One region of the Mycobacterium zoologicum genome, then DNA from elsewhere that is predicted to be linked to it. Evidence: riboswitches for the same ligand, from Rfam matches in the RefSeq annotation. Region 1 holds a riboswitch; the other holds the start of a gene.
The links. A riboswitch is a leader RNA that binds a small molecule or an ion and turns the genes downstream of it on or off. The one in region 1 is predicted to bind magnesium.
Positions count from the first base shown of each region.

Region 2: linked by a shared signal. The riboswitch ahead of K6T84_RS13105 (PPE family protein) and the one ahead of K6T84_RS06115 (Rv1535 family protein) in region 1 are both predicted to bind magnesium.

Region 1 is NZ_JAYJJS010000005.1:126,512-133,811, reverse strand. Features, by position in the region: gene K6T84_RS06125 (MFS transporter) at 1-1,682, shown strand, start outside; gene K6T84_RS06120 (DoxX family protein) at 1,808-2,233, shown strand; M-box (ykoK) riboswitch at 2,441-2,616, shown strand; gene K6T84_RS06115 (Rv1535 family protein) at 2,843-3,037, shown strand; gene K6T84_RS06110 (hypothetical protein) at 3,040-3,315, opposite strand; gene K6T84_RS06105 (cation-translocating P-type ATPase) at 3,312-7,300, opposite strand, start outside.
Region 2 is NZ_JAYJJS010000014.1:64,433-71,732, reverse strand. Features, by position in the region: gene K6T84_RS13130 (FAD-binding protein) at 1-935, opposite strand, end outside; gene K6T84_RS13125 (VOC family protein) at 932-1,435, opposite strand; gene K6T84_RS13120 (Rv1815 family serine proteinase) at 1,432-2,073, opposite strand; gene K6T84_RS13115 (LysM peptidoglycan-binding domain-containing protein) at 2,232-2,780, opposite strand; gene K6T84_RS13110 (MgtC/SapB family protein) at 2,925-3,638, opposite strand; gene K6T84_RS13105 (PPE family protein) at 3,658-4,869, opposite strand; M-box (ykoK) riboswitch at 5,289-5,473, opposite strand; gene K6T84_RS13100 (PPE family protein) at 5,598-6,932, opposite strand; gene K6T84_RS13095 (PPE family protein) at 6,938-7,300, opposite strand, start outside.

The sequences.
Region 1 (7,300 bases):
GCTACGACCGCAATCACCCGCAATACAAGTGGATCGCGCTGTCCAACACCACCCTGGGCATTCTGCTGGCCACCATCAACGGCTCGATCGTGCTGATCTCGCTGCCGGCGATCTTCCGTGGCATCGGACTGAACCCGCTGGACCCGTTGAACGTCAGCTACCTGCTGTGGATGCTGATGGGGTACCTGCTGGTGTCGGCGGTGCTGGTGGTGTTCTTCGGCCGCCTCGGCGACATGTTCGGCCGAGTGCGCATCTACAACTGGGGCTTCGTGGTGTTCACGGTCGCGGCGATCGCGCTGTCGATCGACCCCTTCCACCTCGAGCCCGGCGCCATGTGGCTGATCGGATGGCGGGTGGTCCAGGGTGTCGGCGGCGCCATGCTGATGGCGTCGTCGGCGGCGATCCTCACCGATGCCTTCCCGGCCAATCAGCGCGGCATGGCCCTGGGCGTCAACCAGGTGGCCGCTGTCGCCGGGTCGTTCCTCGGTCTGCTGATCGGCGGACTGTTGTCGGAATGGGACTGGCGGGCGGTGTTCTGGGTCGGCGTACCGATCGGGGTGCTCGGCACCATCTGGTCGCTGCGATCACTGCACGAACTCGGCGAGCGAACACCGGCCAAGCTGGACTGGGCGGGCACCGTGACGCTGGGCCTGGGCCTGACGGTAGTGCTGACCGCGATCACCTACAGCATTCAGCCGCACGGGACCTCGCCGACCGGTTGGGGCAGCCCCGCGGTGCTGGGTTCATTGGCGCTCGGGGTCGCCCTGTTGGTGTTGTTCTGCTACATCGAAATGCGGGTAAGCGCCCCACTGCTCGATGTGCGGCTGTTCAAGATTCCGGCGTTCGGCCTGGCCAACGGGGCAGGGCTGCTGGCGGCGATCGGGCGCGGTGGTCTGCAGTTCATGCTGATCATCTGGTTGCAGGGCATCTGGCTGCCGTTGCACGGCTTCAGCTTTGAATCCACGCCGTTGTGGTCGGGCATCTACCTGCTGCCTATGACGGTGGGATTCCTGGTGGCCGGACCGTTGGCCGGTGCGCTGTCCGATCGGCACGGTGCCCGGCCGTTCACGGTCGGCGGCATGGTGTTGATGGCGGTGACGTTCGTGGCACTGGTCGCGCTCCCGGTGGACTTCGACTACTGGGCGTTCGCGGCGCTGGTGTTCCTCAACGGCCTGGGGGGCGGGATCTTCACCGCGCCCAACAGCGCCGTGGTGATGTCGAGCGTGCCGGCCGAGCACCGCGGCGCGGCGTCGGGCGTGCGGGCCACGTTCTTCAACGCCGGTACGTCGCTGTCGATCGGCATCTTCTTCTCGCTGATGGTGATCGGGTTGGCGAACACACTGCCGGGCGCGCTGGCTGCCGGCCTGCAACAGCAGGGCGTGTCCGCCGGGGTCGCCGATCAGGTGGCCAACACTCCGCCGGTGGGCAGCCTGTTCGCCGCCTTCCTGGGCTACAACCCGATCGCCGAGCTGCTGGGACCCTCCGGGGCGCTGGATCAGCCCGGCGTCGATACGCAGGCACTCACCGGGCACGCCTTCTTTCCGCAGCTGATCTCCGGCCCGTTCCACACCGGATTGGCCGTGGTGTTCGCCGCCGCCGCGGTGATGATGGTCCTCGGCGCGCTGACGTCATGGGCGACGCCGGGGCGGTACGCCGCTGAGCCGCTGAACCTGCGGGACTGAATCCACCGATTTTCGTGTACGGCGGGACCGTCGGCACACAAGGTAGTTGACAAGACAACTATCTAGCCTCTAAAGTCTGGGTAGTTAGTTGACAATGAAACTATCTTAAGTGGAGGGATCAACTCGTGGACATCGTGATTCTGGTCGGCCGCATCCTGTTCGGCGCCGTGTTCATCGGCGGTGCGCTGGGGCACCTCACTCAGATCGAGCCGATGGCCGCCTACACCGAAAGCAAGGGCATCAGGCCCGGCAAGCCGGCGGTGGTGGCATCCGGCGTGTGGATGCTCGCCGGTGCGACCCTGGTGATCCTGGGCGCCTGGGCCGACCTGGGCGCGCTGATGCTGGCGGCCTTCCTGCTGCCGACGGCGTTCATCATGCACCCGTACTGGGCTGAGCAGGACCCGCAGGCCAAGGTCAATGAGCAAAACCACTTCATGAAGGACGTTTCGCTGGCGGGTGCAGCCCTGGCATTGTTCGGGTTCTTCGTCACCGCCGGTGCCGGCACGGGATTGCAGCTGACCGGCCCGCTGTTCGCATCGCTGGCCGGCTAAGTCGGCACGTTCTACGAGGCCCCACGGCCCGGTTCTGCGCGACGGTCGCAGAACCGGGCCGTTGCGATCTCGATCTGGTACCAAAGTGACTGGTGTGACTACGCTGACGCCCCCTCGTGGAGGCGATCAGTGCACGTCAGGGGCACGGGACACGCCCATGAGCTGTGGAGTTGACCGGGCCTGGTCCGTGGTGCACTATGGACCACGCAAGCACCTCGTTAGGTGAGGCGTCTGCACGGACACAGGCCACTGACCCCGAACGTCGAAAGACGCCCCGGGTCAGGACAGCTCCTCCCGGCTTAAGGGTTGAGCCCAAGTGGCTTCCGGCCCCCGGGGGCAGGACACGCCGTGCAGTGCCGAAGCTCTGACGAGAGGGGTGCGGTCTTCCGACAGTCGTCGGAACTGCCTCCCAAAGCATGCGGTGAAACCGGCGCGTCAACGCGCCCGCGACCGAGAGGAGGTGAGGGACGAATGAGTTCCGGTGATAGTCCGAGCCGATATTTGACTTCTGTTCCGTCCCCATCCGCACGGTCGCATACCGCCTCCAGCTAAGCCACGATCTGGCCTCTGGCTCGTCGCGCAGCGCCGTTACGCGACTAGGAGGCCATCATGGTTGCGATCGCATACACCGACATTCAGGCGCCGGCACCTCGTGCCATCAGCACGCCGAAGAAGGTGGACAGCCGCCCGGCTGCTCCCGCCTCAGACCCGTTGGTCGACATGACCTCTCGTCTGCTCAGCGGTCCGCTGCACCAGATGTACGCACTCCTGTGGCGCGTCGGAGTGCTGACCGTAAGCAACTGAGGTCAAACCTCTTCGAGCGCCTCGCCGAGTTGCTCGAGCACATCGTTGCGGTGGTTGCTGGCCAGAATGTGGCCGGCAGCCACCGCAACTGCTACCGGCCAATCGATGATCTCGAACGCGGCCAGCAGCGCCAATCCGCCGTAATAGGCCAGCTGCTCGGGCCGCGGAACCGTGACCTTGCCGAACAGCGGCAACTCCACCGCGAAGCCCTCCGCCTCCCGGATATGGGCCACCGCCTCGCGCTGCGACGACGAACGCCGCGGCTTGTCCGCCATCATGAACCTCCTGCTGGCGACGGGTCGCCGGATGGGTGGGCCGCGGCCTTTCCGCGGCTCGAGCCAGTGTCCCCATTGTGCACAAGCCGCAGCACCGGCGCGGACTGGCCATCGGGCGCCGGAGTGCCGTCCGGTCGTCGCGGCCCCGGCACGATGAACTCGACGGGCGGCGCATCGTCGTCGTCCGGCGCGGACAGCAACCGGGGTACTACCGCCGCGCCGACGGTGGCCACCGTCGCGGTGCCCAGCGCCTGAGCCCAGCCCAGCGGGCCCAGCGGAGTGCAGCCCAGCAGCTGACTGACCCCCGGGATAGTGATCAAGGTCCCCATCACACCGAGTGAGCCCACGGCGGTTGCCACCACCAGCGGGTCGCGGGAATCCAGCAGTGTCTGGCCCAGTTGGGTGGCGACCAGCGACACCAGCGCGACCGTCGACGCCCGCTGTTGGCGGCCGGTGACCGAGGCCAGCGCCCATGCGCCCACCGCGGCCGACGCGGTCGTCACCCCGCGCACCGCCACCGTGCGCCACAGCGTGCGCTCGTCCGGGCCGCGCGCATCGACGGCGGCTTCCTCGCTGAGCGAACTGACCGCCAAGGCTGTGGCCGGCAGCGCATCGGTGAGCATGTTCACCAGCACCAGCTGGCGGGCGTTGAGCGGCGAGCTTCCGGTCAGCGCGCTGCCGATGATCGCGAACGCCACCTCACCGGCGTTGCCGCCCAACAGGACCGCCACCGCCGCCTGGACCCGCTGCCACAGCTCGCGACCCTCGTCCAAGGCGTCGAGCAGAGTGTCGACCCGCCCGTCGAGCAGCACCACGTCGGCGGCGCTGCTGGCCGCCTCGCTGCCGTGGGCGACCACGGCGATACCCACCGTTGCGGCGCGGATCGCCGCGGCGTCGTTGGCGCCGTCACCGACCATCGCTGTCACCTTGCCGGTGCGTTCCAGGGTCTGCACGATCTGAACCTTGTTCTCCGGTGACATCCGGGCGAACAACACCCGGTCGGCAACCGCACGTTCCTGGCCCTTGCGCGACAACGCATCCCACTGCGCCCCGCTGATCACCTGGTCGGCCTCGACCGCCAGGCCCATCTCCCGTGCGATGGCGGTGGCGGTCAGCGGGTGGTCGCCGGTGATGAGCCGCACCGGGATGCGGCGGCGATCCAGATCGGCGAGCAGTTCGGTGGCCTCGTCGCGCGGAGTGTCGGACAACCCCAGCAGACCGACGAATGTCATCTCGTCGCCGCAGTATTCGGCGATCTCATCGGGCTCGGGGTCATCACCCAGGGATTCCAGCTGTACCGGTGTCAGGTCCCGGCGGGCCACCGCGATCACCCGCAGGCCGTTGGCGGCCAGCTCAGCCACCGACTTCCTGACGGCCGGGCTCGCGCCGGTGCACGCCAACACCACTTCCGGGGCGCCCTTGAGTGCCAACTCGGATCCGCGGACCGACGCCGAATACGGACGCCCCGAGCGAAACGGCAGGTGCGCGGCGGGGCCATTGGGTTCCGGCACGCCGGCGGCGAGCGCACCCTCCACGATGGCGTTGTCGGTGGCGTGCACCCGAGGGGCGCCGTTGGACGTCGGCGCGGCGCCGGCGGCGTAACGAAAAACTTCTTCGTCGGTGAATCCCGGCGCCGGGTGCACCTGCGCGACCCGCAGTCGGTTCTTGCTCAGGGTCCCGGTCTTGTCGAAACACACCACGTCGACCCGGCCCAGCGCCTCCACGGAACGTGGAACACGCACCAGCACGCCGGCTTTGGTCAACCTGCGCGCCGACGACTGTTGCGCCAGGGTGGCCACCAGCGGCAGCCCTTCGGGAATGGCGGCAACGCTGACCGCGATGCCGCTGGCCACGGCCTGGCGCAGCCCGATCCGGCGCGCCATACCCAGACCGGTCACCAGTGCGCCACCGGCCAGGCTGATCCGCCAGGCCTTACGGGTGAGCAGGCTCAGCTGGTGCTGCAACCCGATCGCGGACTGATCGCCGGCCACCAGATCTGCAGCCCGGCGGCCGTAGGTGTCGCCGCCGCTGGCGGTCACCAGCGCCACCGCTGTTCCGGTGACCACGGTGGTGCCGGCGTAGACCATGCACTCGCGCTCGGCCAGATCCGCGCCCGGAGTGGCTTCGACCTGCTTGACCACCGTCAGCGACTCACCGGTCAGTGACGACTCGTCGACCTCGAGGTCGACGGCCTCGATCAGCCGGCCGTCGGCAGGGATCACCTCGTGGGCCCGCACCTCGATCACCTCGCCGGGGCGCAGTTGCTCGGCGTCGACGTCGACGTAGTCGCCATCGGCGAGGACCTTGCGCGCGGCGGGGATCTGCTCGTTCAACAGGACACTGAGCCGGCGCTCGGCGACCAGACGCTGCGCGGCGGCGAGCATCGCGTTGCCGCCCAGCACCGAACCGACCAGCATGGCATCCACGGGTGAACCCAGCACCGCGCTGGCCGCGGCCCCCAACGCCAGCACCGGCGTGATCGGGTCCGCCAGCTCCCCGCGCACCGCGTGGGCGAACTGCCAGAACAGACGTGGCGGTGCGGTCTGCGCGCCGCGGCGGGCCAGGTCGACCGCCGCCAGAGCGGCGGACGCAGCGGGTCCGTGCGGATTCTCACTCGGCACCACCAGATCCGGCGGCTGCAGTATCGTGCGCACCTGGTCGACCGACATGGCATGCCATTCGTGGGTCGCTACCGGTCTGGGCACGGTGGCGTCGACCGCCCGGCGAGCCAGCCAGTAGCCGGACAGTGCGCCGGCCGCCGCGCCGGTGGTCACCGGTCCCGGTCCACGTCCGCGAACCCCGGGAAGCAACAGCAATGCACCCAATGTCGATGCCCCGGTGGCGATCTCGACGCCACGACGGCTGGCTGACCGAGCCGCCGGCAGCGCGTGCAGCACCCGCCACACCGCGGCCAGGTCGGTCAGCAGGACATCCGCGCACCACGGCGGGCAGCCCTGCTCAGGCAGCATTCCCAACGCCACGTCGGCCGCCGCCAGGGCCCGCACGGCGGTCGTGGAGAGCACCGCGACGTCGTGGCCGTCGGCTTGGTAGGCGGCGACCGTTGCGGCGAGCGCCTCGTCCACCGTTGCCCCGTCCAGCGGGCGAATGTCGTCGAAGATCGGACGCAGCTCCCCGAGCGTGTCGGACTCGACCGAGACCACCTCGACGTCGGCGTGCCGGGCCTCGGTGACCACCGCGGCGGCCAGCGGCAACAGCGCAGGCTGGAAAGACGCCTCGACGCCGGGTCGCGGGCCGATCCGGTGCCAGCCCGCCTCCAGCCCGGCATCGCCGAGCCGGGACTGGGCCTGCGCCCATGCCGCTCGCAGTTCGTCGTCGTCGGCGCCGCGGACCTGCGCCACCCGCAGGGTCTCGCCGCACAGCACCCGCGGGTCGATGACCACGGTGTCGACCCGATCCAGCTCGCGCAGACTGCCCGGCCGCAGCACCACCGCGCCGTGCCGGTCGGCCAGGCCGCGGCCCAGTGTCGAGGCGAATGACTCACGCGTGGTGCGGGTGGCCTTCGGTGCCATCACCGCCGCGGCGGTGCCGGCCAGGTCTGGGCTGCGGGTCGCCGCGGCGATCACCCCGGCGCCGACGGCCTGGACCACCGAAGCGCGGTCCAGGTGCCGTTCGATCGGACCCGGGGGCCGGGGGGCCGGCCGGCGCGGGACGGTCACCCGCGGGTGTTCGGCGTACTCGGCGAGCTCCGGTTCGCGGCGACGCCAGGCGCGCTCGGCGGCACGCTCCTCCCCGGCGCGCATCGCCTCGACCGACAAGTCCACCGCCAGCGAGGTGGGTGCGGTGTTGAGGGTGTGCACGGTGGCACTGGCCAGCGCCAACACCGCGTCGGTCGCCTGCTTGCCGATGTTGTCTTCCAACAGCGCCCGGAGCCGTGGCTGGTAGTTGACCACGGTGACGCCGGCTTCCAGGCCGAGCGGCAGGGCCGGCAGTCGCAGCAACCGGCCCGCGGTCGCCAGGCCCAGACCGG
Region 2 (7,300 bases), on a different contig from region 1:
TTGCCGTCTTTGTTGACGATGATCCCGGTCAGCAGGATCGACGGCGGGTACACCGGCGCGGTGATGAACACCTGGTCCATGTGCTTGGTCGCGCCACCGGCCGACATGCCCAGCCGGATGCCCAAACCGTCGTCGTAGGTGTTGCCCAGCACGAAGGGCTTCTCGGCCAGCTTCGGCGTGTGGCGGGCCACCATGTCCGGGTTCATCACGAAACCCCCGGCGGCGATCACCACCGACTTCGCTTTGATCGCACCGGATTCGGTGAAGCGCTTCCACGTCACCCCGGTTACCGCGCCCGCGTCGTCGGGCCTCGCCGAACCGCCGGTGATCAGCCCGGTGGCGCCGGTCTCATAGCGGATTTCGACCCCCAGCTCCTCGGCGCGCTTGAGCAGCAGGTCGATCACCATCTTGGCGCCCTGGGTGTCGCCGGGCACCGGCACCTTATGTCCACGCGGCGCGGGCACGGCCTCATTCAGGAACGGCCACACCTTCTCGTTGCCGGTGTACATCAGCCCCTCGGTGTTGGGCTGGATCACCGCCTTCTCCGGGTAGTAGCTGCGCTCGAACTGAAATCCCAGGGCTTCCAGCCAGTTGAAGTGCTCGACGCTGCCGTCGCAGTACGCCCGGATCTTGTCGTGCTCGGGCTCGCGCGACACCGCGACCAGGTACTTGTACATCTCGTCCGGGGAATCGGCATGCCCGGTGGCCTGCTGCACCGCCGTGCCGCCGCCCAGGTAGAAGTGCCCGCCGGCCATCACGGTGGTGCCGCCGGCCTCAGCGGCCCGCTCGAGGACCAACACCCGCGCCCCGGCCGCCGCCGCGCTGACCGCAGCACACCCGCCGCCGATGCCGAAGCCGATCACCACCACGTCGACGTCGTCGGACCACGACGAAACCGTCTCGGCGTCAGTAATTTCCGGGATGTCTGTGCTCACTGCTGCTGCTCCTGTTTGATGTAGTCGAAAACGGCACGGATCTCGGCCGGGAAGACAGCGATCTCCACGAATGGGACGCCGGACTGCGGCGCCGACACATAGGCGAAGCGCATGCCGCCGGGCAAGACTCCCTCGGTGACCACCTCGGCGCCCTGCGCGGCGGCGTCATCGAGCAGCACGGCGTAGTCGTCGGCGTCGGCCGCCTCGATGCAGATGTGGTGCAAGCCCGGCCCACGCTCGGCCAGGAAGTCCTGATAGATGCTGGGCCCACTCACCGGCGCGATCAGCTCCAGCTGCATGTCGCCGGCATAGCTCAGCGCGATGTCGGCGATGAAGTCGGCGGGTTCACCCCGGTAGGTGCAGGCGTCGGGCGCGAAGTGCACCCCGGGCATCCGAACCCATTTGCGCACACCCAGCAGCGCGGTCAGCATTGCTTCGATGGCCGCCAGATCATCTGTGACCCAAGCGATCTGGACGGGCGGCCGGGATACCGCGGTCATGGATGCGCAGCCGGCACGCCGACGTCCTCACGGACCTGTTGAGACAACGCAGACCACGACACCGCGGCGGGATTGTCTCCCCACACGCTGTTGAACAGACCGACGATCCGGGCTTGGCCGCCCCGGATCACATAGACCGGGCCGCCCGAGTCGCCCTGCTGACTGCGCACGCCGTTGCTCATGGTGAACCAGCCGTTGTTGACCCGCTCGACGGTGCCGCAGGTCTGCCCGGTGACGATGCCGAAGTGGCAGACCGGATCGCCCGGCGCCACAACGTCGTCCGCACCAGACTCCAGACGCAGGCCGCCGGGCAGGATGTCGTTGGCCTCGACACCGTCGGCCAGCACGATCGACTCGTAGTCGGCGATCACCTGGTCGGTGTTGACGGTCGAGCCGTTCGGGGTGTTGTCGCGGAAGGTGGCCAATGTGCCGATCACGTTGCCGGCCCGGTCGACGACCGGACCGCTGCCCCGGCAGTGACCGGCGGTGAATGCGACGCGCATGACCGGATCCACGTAGCCCAGCGTGCAGACATGGGTGTCCTGATGCACCTCCATGCCCGGGTACACCAGCACCGGATCCGCATGGGCCGAACCGGCGGCCGGGCTCACCAGGGTTGCAAGGGTGGCTGCTGCCATCACCGACACCTGTGTCGCCAACCCCCGCAAAGTCGACTCCGATCGTCGTTGAGGACCGAGTTTCGGTCCTGCTGAACTTAACCCACCGTAGTCAACGACACAGCACAGCGGCCCGGCCCCATCGGGGTCCGGGCCGCCGCGGCTGCGTCCGGCGACGATCAGGGGATCGTCAGCTCCTGACCCGGGTGAATCAGGTCCGGGTTCGAAACACCGCTGGCCTTGGCGATCTCGGGGTACTTGTTGCCGTCGCCGTAGAACTTCTCGGCGATGGCGAACAGGGTGTCCCCCGCGACCACGGTGTACTTCTGAGCACCGGCGGCCGGGGCCTCCTGGGCCGGGGCCTCTTCGGCCTTGGCCTCTTCCGGCGGCGGCGCGTCGGTCTCGGTCTTGGTGGACCAGGCCGCCCCGTCAGCGGAGTACAGCACCAGGTTGCGGTCGTCCTGCAGGACCAGCTTGACGTCCTTCTTGCCCTTGGTGTCGGTGTGCCACACCGGCTTGTCGGCCGTGTAGAGCACGAAGTTGCCGTCGGGCTGCACCTCGGCGCGGACCACGTCCTGGCCGTTGGTGCCCGAGGACCAGACCGCCTTGCCACGTGCTTCCAGCACCAGGTTGCCGTCGTCCTGAAGTGTCAGGGTGTACGCCCCGTTCTTCGAGGTCAGCGATTCCCCCTTGACGAGCTTCTTGCCCGCGGTGAGCGTGTCTCCCAAGCTCTGCGCCACGATGTTCCCTTCCCATTTCCACGGCCTGCCGAGACGGCAGGGCGATGTCGCGCTGATGCGACATCCGCCACCTTATGCGAACACCGACCGAGGCGCTGCTCAAAGTTCCCGCGGCATGGAAAACGCCGCCAGTCACTCCGCGGACAACGCCCCCGGATTCTCCGCGTGCCAGTGCACCGCATAGACACCGGGCTGCAGCGACAGCTCACCTACCAGCCGCTCCAGCCGGTCCGGTGCCCTGTTGTCCGACAGCATCAATGCCGTGAGCGCGATGTTGTCGTCGGCCGCCGGGCTGGTGTGGATGCCCCGCAGGACCAGATCGTTTCCGGCGGTGTGCTGGACGATCTGGGCACGCAGATACTTCTCCGTCTTCGGCCGGCAGATGACCTCCACCTGATACGGCGCCAGCGGCACGTCCTCCTCGATGTGCTGATCGCTGTCGATCAACCGGCCCAGTGGCCGCAGCAATAGATGGGTACCGACGATGGCACCGGTCCCGATCAGTGCGAACACCAGGTTCCCGGCCGCCGCCAGCACTCCGACGGCGGCCGAGCACCACAGTGTCGCCGCGGTGTTGAGGCCGCGGACGTTGAACCCCTCCCGCAGGATCACCCCACCGCCGAGGAACCCCACCCCGGACACCACGTAGGACGCGACCCGGGTAGAGCTGTCGTCACCCGCGGAGATCGAGTACAGCACGAACAGCGTCGCGCCGGCCGCCACCAGCGCATTCGTCCGCAGCCCGGCCATCCGAGCCCGCCACTGCCGTTCCAGGCCGATCAAGGCCCCACAGCCCAGTCCGACGGCCAGCCTCAGCGTGAACTCGGTGACGGTCAGCGTCTGCATGCCGACCACGATGTCACAGCTATCCGGCCACCACCGGGCGAGCCATCACCGTCGGCTTGAACCCGTACCGCGGTGCCGCGAAACCGTAGTTGCGGCCCTGGCCGGCTCCCGCCAGCGGCACACCCGGCATACCTGCCGCCCCAGCCTCCGGCGCGTGCGCGGCCACGGTCCAGCCGGTGGCCGCCACCGAAGCGCCCGGGGTTCCGGTGGCCGGCACCGCCGCCGCCCAGGTGTGCGGCACCGACAGCCCACCCACCGACGCCGCCTGACCCAGGCTGGCCGACGCCGTACCGACGCCGCCCAGGCCCCCGCCCAGGTTGCCCAGCCCGCCGAGTCCGTGCAGGCCCAGGCTCGGCATCAGCATGTCCAGCGGGTCGATGGCACCCAGACCCAGCGGGTCAGCGGCGGCCAGGGCCGCACCGCGGATGACGGCGATGTCGGCGCCGGCCTGGGTGATCCCGGCCATCCCCATCGGGCTGAAGGTGCTGCTCGCCAGGTTGGTCATGGCGTTACTCAGATCCCCGGGCGCGATACCGAAGATGTCCGGAATCACCGGTCCGATCTCACCGGACACCGGCGAGGCAAGCGCCTGCAGGGTCGATGGGGTGTTCGTCAGCGCTTGCGACACTGCGGATTGCGCCTGCGTCGCGGCAGCGGTACCGGCGGCCTGTGCCGTCGCGGCCTGCTGGGTGCCCTGCGCCGACGGGTCGGCCACTTCACGCGGTGAGCTGAACGGGGTGACCTTGGTGGCCGCCGCCGAACCGGCCGCGTAGCCGTACATCGCACCGGCGTCCTGGGCCCACATCTGGCTGTAGTGCGCCTCGGTGGCCGCGATCGCCGCGGCGTTCTGGCCGAGGAAGTTGGTGGCCACCAGCATTGCCAGCTGCGAACGGTTGGCCACGATCACCGGCGGCGGAACCGTCATGGCGTAGGCGGCCTCGAACGCCGCGGCGGCCGCACGGGCCTGAACGGCGGTCTGCTCGGCCTGGGCGGCGGTGGCGCCCATCCAGGCCGCATACGGTGCGGCGGCGGCGGCCATCGCGTTGGACGCGGGCCCCATCCAGCCCTCGCTGACCAGGCCGTTGATGACGGACTGGTAGGCGGCTTCGGCCGAGCTGAGCTCGGCGGCCATCTTGTCCCAGGCCCCGGCAGCGGCCATCATCGGGCTCGAACCGGGACCGGTGTAGATGCGGGCTGAGTTGATTTCCGGCGGGAATGCTCCGAAGTCCATGGCATTGCTCCTTTTTGGTTGACGGTGGTGAAGATGAATCGATGGCTTGTGGCAGTCAGAACAAGACGGGCAATGAGCAGCCTTGGGCGGCAACGGGTTTGCAGGGCCGCTCAGTGCGACATCCCGGAGCTGGGCATGCGAAGGCAAGTGTCGCCGGACGAAACGAGCTATGCGCCAGGCGAAGTCAGGGCACACCAAAGGCAGGCGTGTTCCGCATGCGGAGTCACGCCGGCCGACGAGTCAAGCGCCGGTGAGAATCAGAGGGTGAAAGCGGTACCGAGATCGAGCGAGTCGACGGTCGAACTCGGATAGGAACTATCACTCGGACTCAAAGTCGCTCGCACCTCCTCTCGGCCTGGGCACACGGGGGTGCCGTCATGTACGCACGAAGAGGTGAATGTGCCCGACCACGGCCGGACAACGCACCCCTCTCATCAGAGTTTCGGCACTACACGGCGTGTCCTGCCTGCATAAACACTGCAGACCGGAAGCCACTTGGGCTCAACCCTTAATCCGGGAGGAGCTGTCCTGACCCGGGGCGTCTCTCGACGTTCGGGGTCAGTGGCCTGTATCCGTGCAGACGCCTCACCTAACGAGGTGCTTGCCTCACCATAGTGCACCAGGGGAGTTTCCTGGTCAATCGGCCGTGGCGCGTCGCTGACAGTCCGCTGACAATCTGCTGGAACAGCTCCGAAACAGCTTGCGATCAGCCAGAAGTCGCGCCGCTGTCAGCCGGGCTGCGGGGCCGGCCCGGAGGGCTGCTGTCCGTCCGGATTGACGTGTACGGCGTGGACGCCGGGCTGCTCGGCCAGCTCTTCGAGCAGACTGTCCAACCGGCTCGGGTCCACATGCCAGTGCTGCACCTCCGTGGTGCCGGCCAGTTCGGTCACCAACCGCTCCAGCCGGCCCTGGGCATGGCCGTTCATCGCCGCGGCCGGGTGACTGCGCGGGGCGGCGCCGGTCAGCGCCCGTCCCGCCAGGCCCGCAACTGCGAGGTCCCCGAAGACACCGGTGGGAATCTGGGCCCCCGCGGCGGCCGCCGCCGCAGCCCCGGCCTCCGGCAACACGGCGGCCGCCATCTTGGCCACCGGCGCGGTCGCCGTCCAGTTCGACGGGACACTGAGCCGGCCTATCGCGGCCGCATTGCCCACACCCGCCGACATCGGCCGGGCCCCGAGCAGCGCCGTGTCGTCGGCGGCCACCAACGCCGCTGCCCCAGAACCGAATCCGGCCCTGCCCCCGGTGGCCGCGGCAATGTCCAAGTCGGTGTTGAGGTTTCGGGCGTACTGGATCATGCCGTAGAGGACCGACTTGAGGGCGTCGTTGAACGGCACGATGCTCTTCGGCAGGATCAGCAGGTAGGAGACGAGCTGCGTCAGTGTCAGCGGGGCCGCCGGCGCCGCAGCCGACGGTGCCACCGAAGCGGCCGCCGAGCCAAGCCCCTGCAATGCCTGCGGGATCGCGCTGATCAACTGCGACAGCTCGGAATGCCCGCCGGCCTGCGCAACGGCAGCGGCCTGGCCGGCGGTTCCCGACGGATTGGTGGTGGCCGGAGGCTCGGTGAACGTCGTCAGCGCGGTCGCCGCCGCGGATCGGGCCGCGTAACCGTACATCGCCACCGCGTCTTGGACCCACAGCTGCGCGTATCCGGCGTCCAGCGCCGCGATCTCGGCGCTGTTCTGGCCGAGCAGATTCGTGGCGACCAGGGCGGCCTGCGCACTGCGATTCGCCGCGATCACCGGTGGCGGCGCCACCGCCGAGTAGGCCTCGTCGAAGGCGGCCGCGGCCGCGGTGGCGCGTGCTGCGGCCTGCTCGGCGAGCCCCGCCGTGCCTTGCAGCCACGCCACGTAGGGGCTCACCGCGGCCGCCATCGACTCCGAGGTCGGTCCCAGCCAACCTTCGTCGGTCAGGCCCGTCAGCACCGACTGGTAGGCCTTTGCGGCCGAACCGGTCTCGGCGGCCAACCTCGCCCATGCCGTTGCGGCGGCCAGCATCGGCCCGGAGCCGGGACCGGCATACATCCGCCCGGAGTTCACCTCGGGCGGCAGCGCCGCGAAATCCATGCCGATCACCCCCGCGGCCCGCGTGAACCCGGTTGTTCTTCAGTGTCGAAGTACACCTCGTGGATGCCGGGTTGTACGGCCACCTCCCCCAGAAGGCTCTTGAGCTCGCCCGGTTCGACATGCCAGTGCTGCACCTCGTCGGTGCCGAGGAGTTCGCCGGCGGTCCGCTCGCTGCGATACTCGGCCCTCCCCTGCCGGTGGCCGGTGCGCCCGGCGAGGCCGGCCACGGCCGCCCCGGCGCCGTGGTCCGCAGGTGACGTCGCGGATGCGGGGCTCACGGTGGTCGTGACCTCGGGCAGCGAGTCAACCCAAGCCTGCGGAACGGCGAGCTTGCCTACGGCGCTGGCGCTTCCGGCGCTCGCGAACAC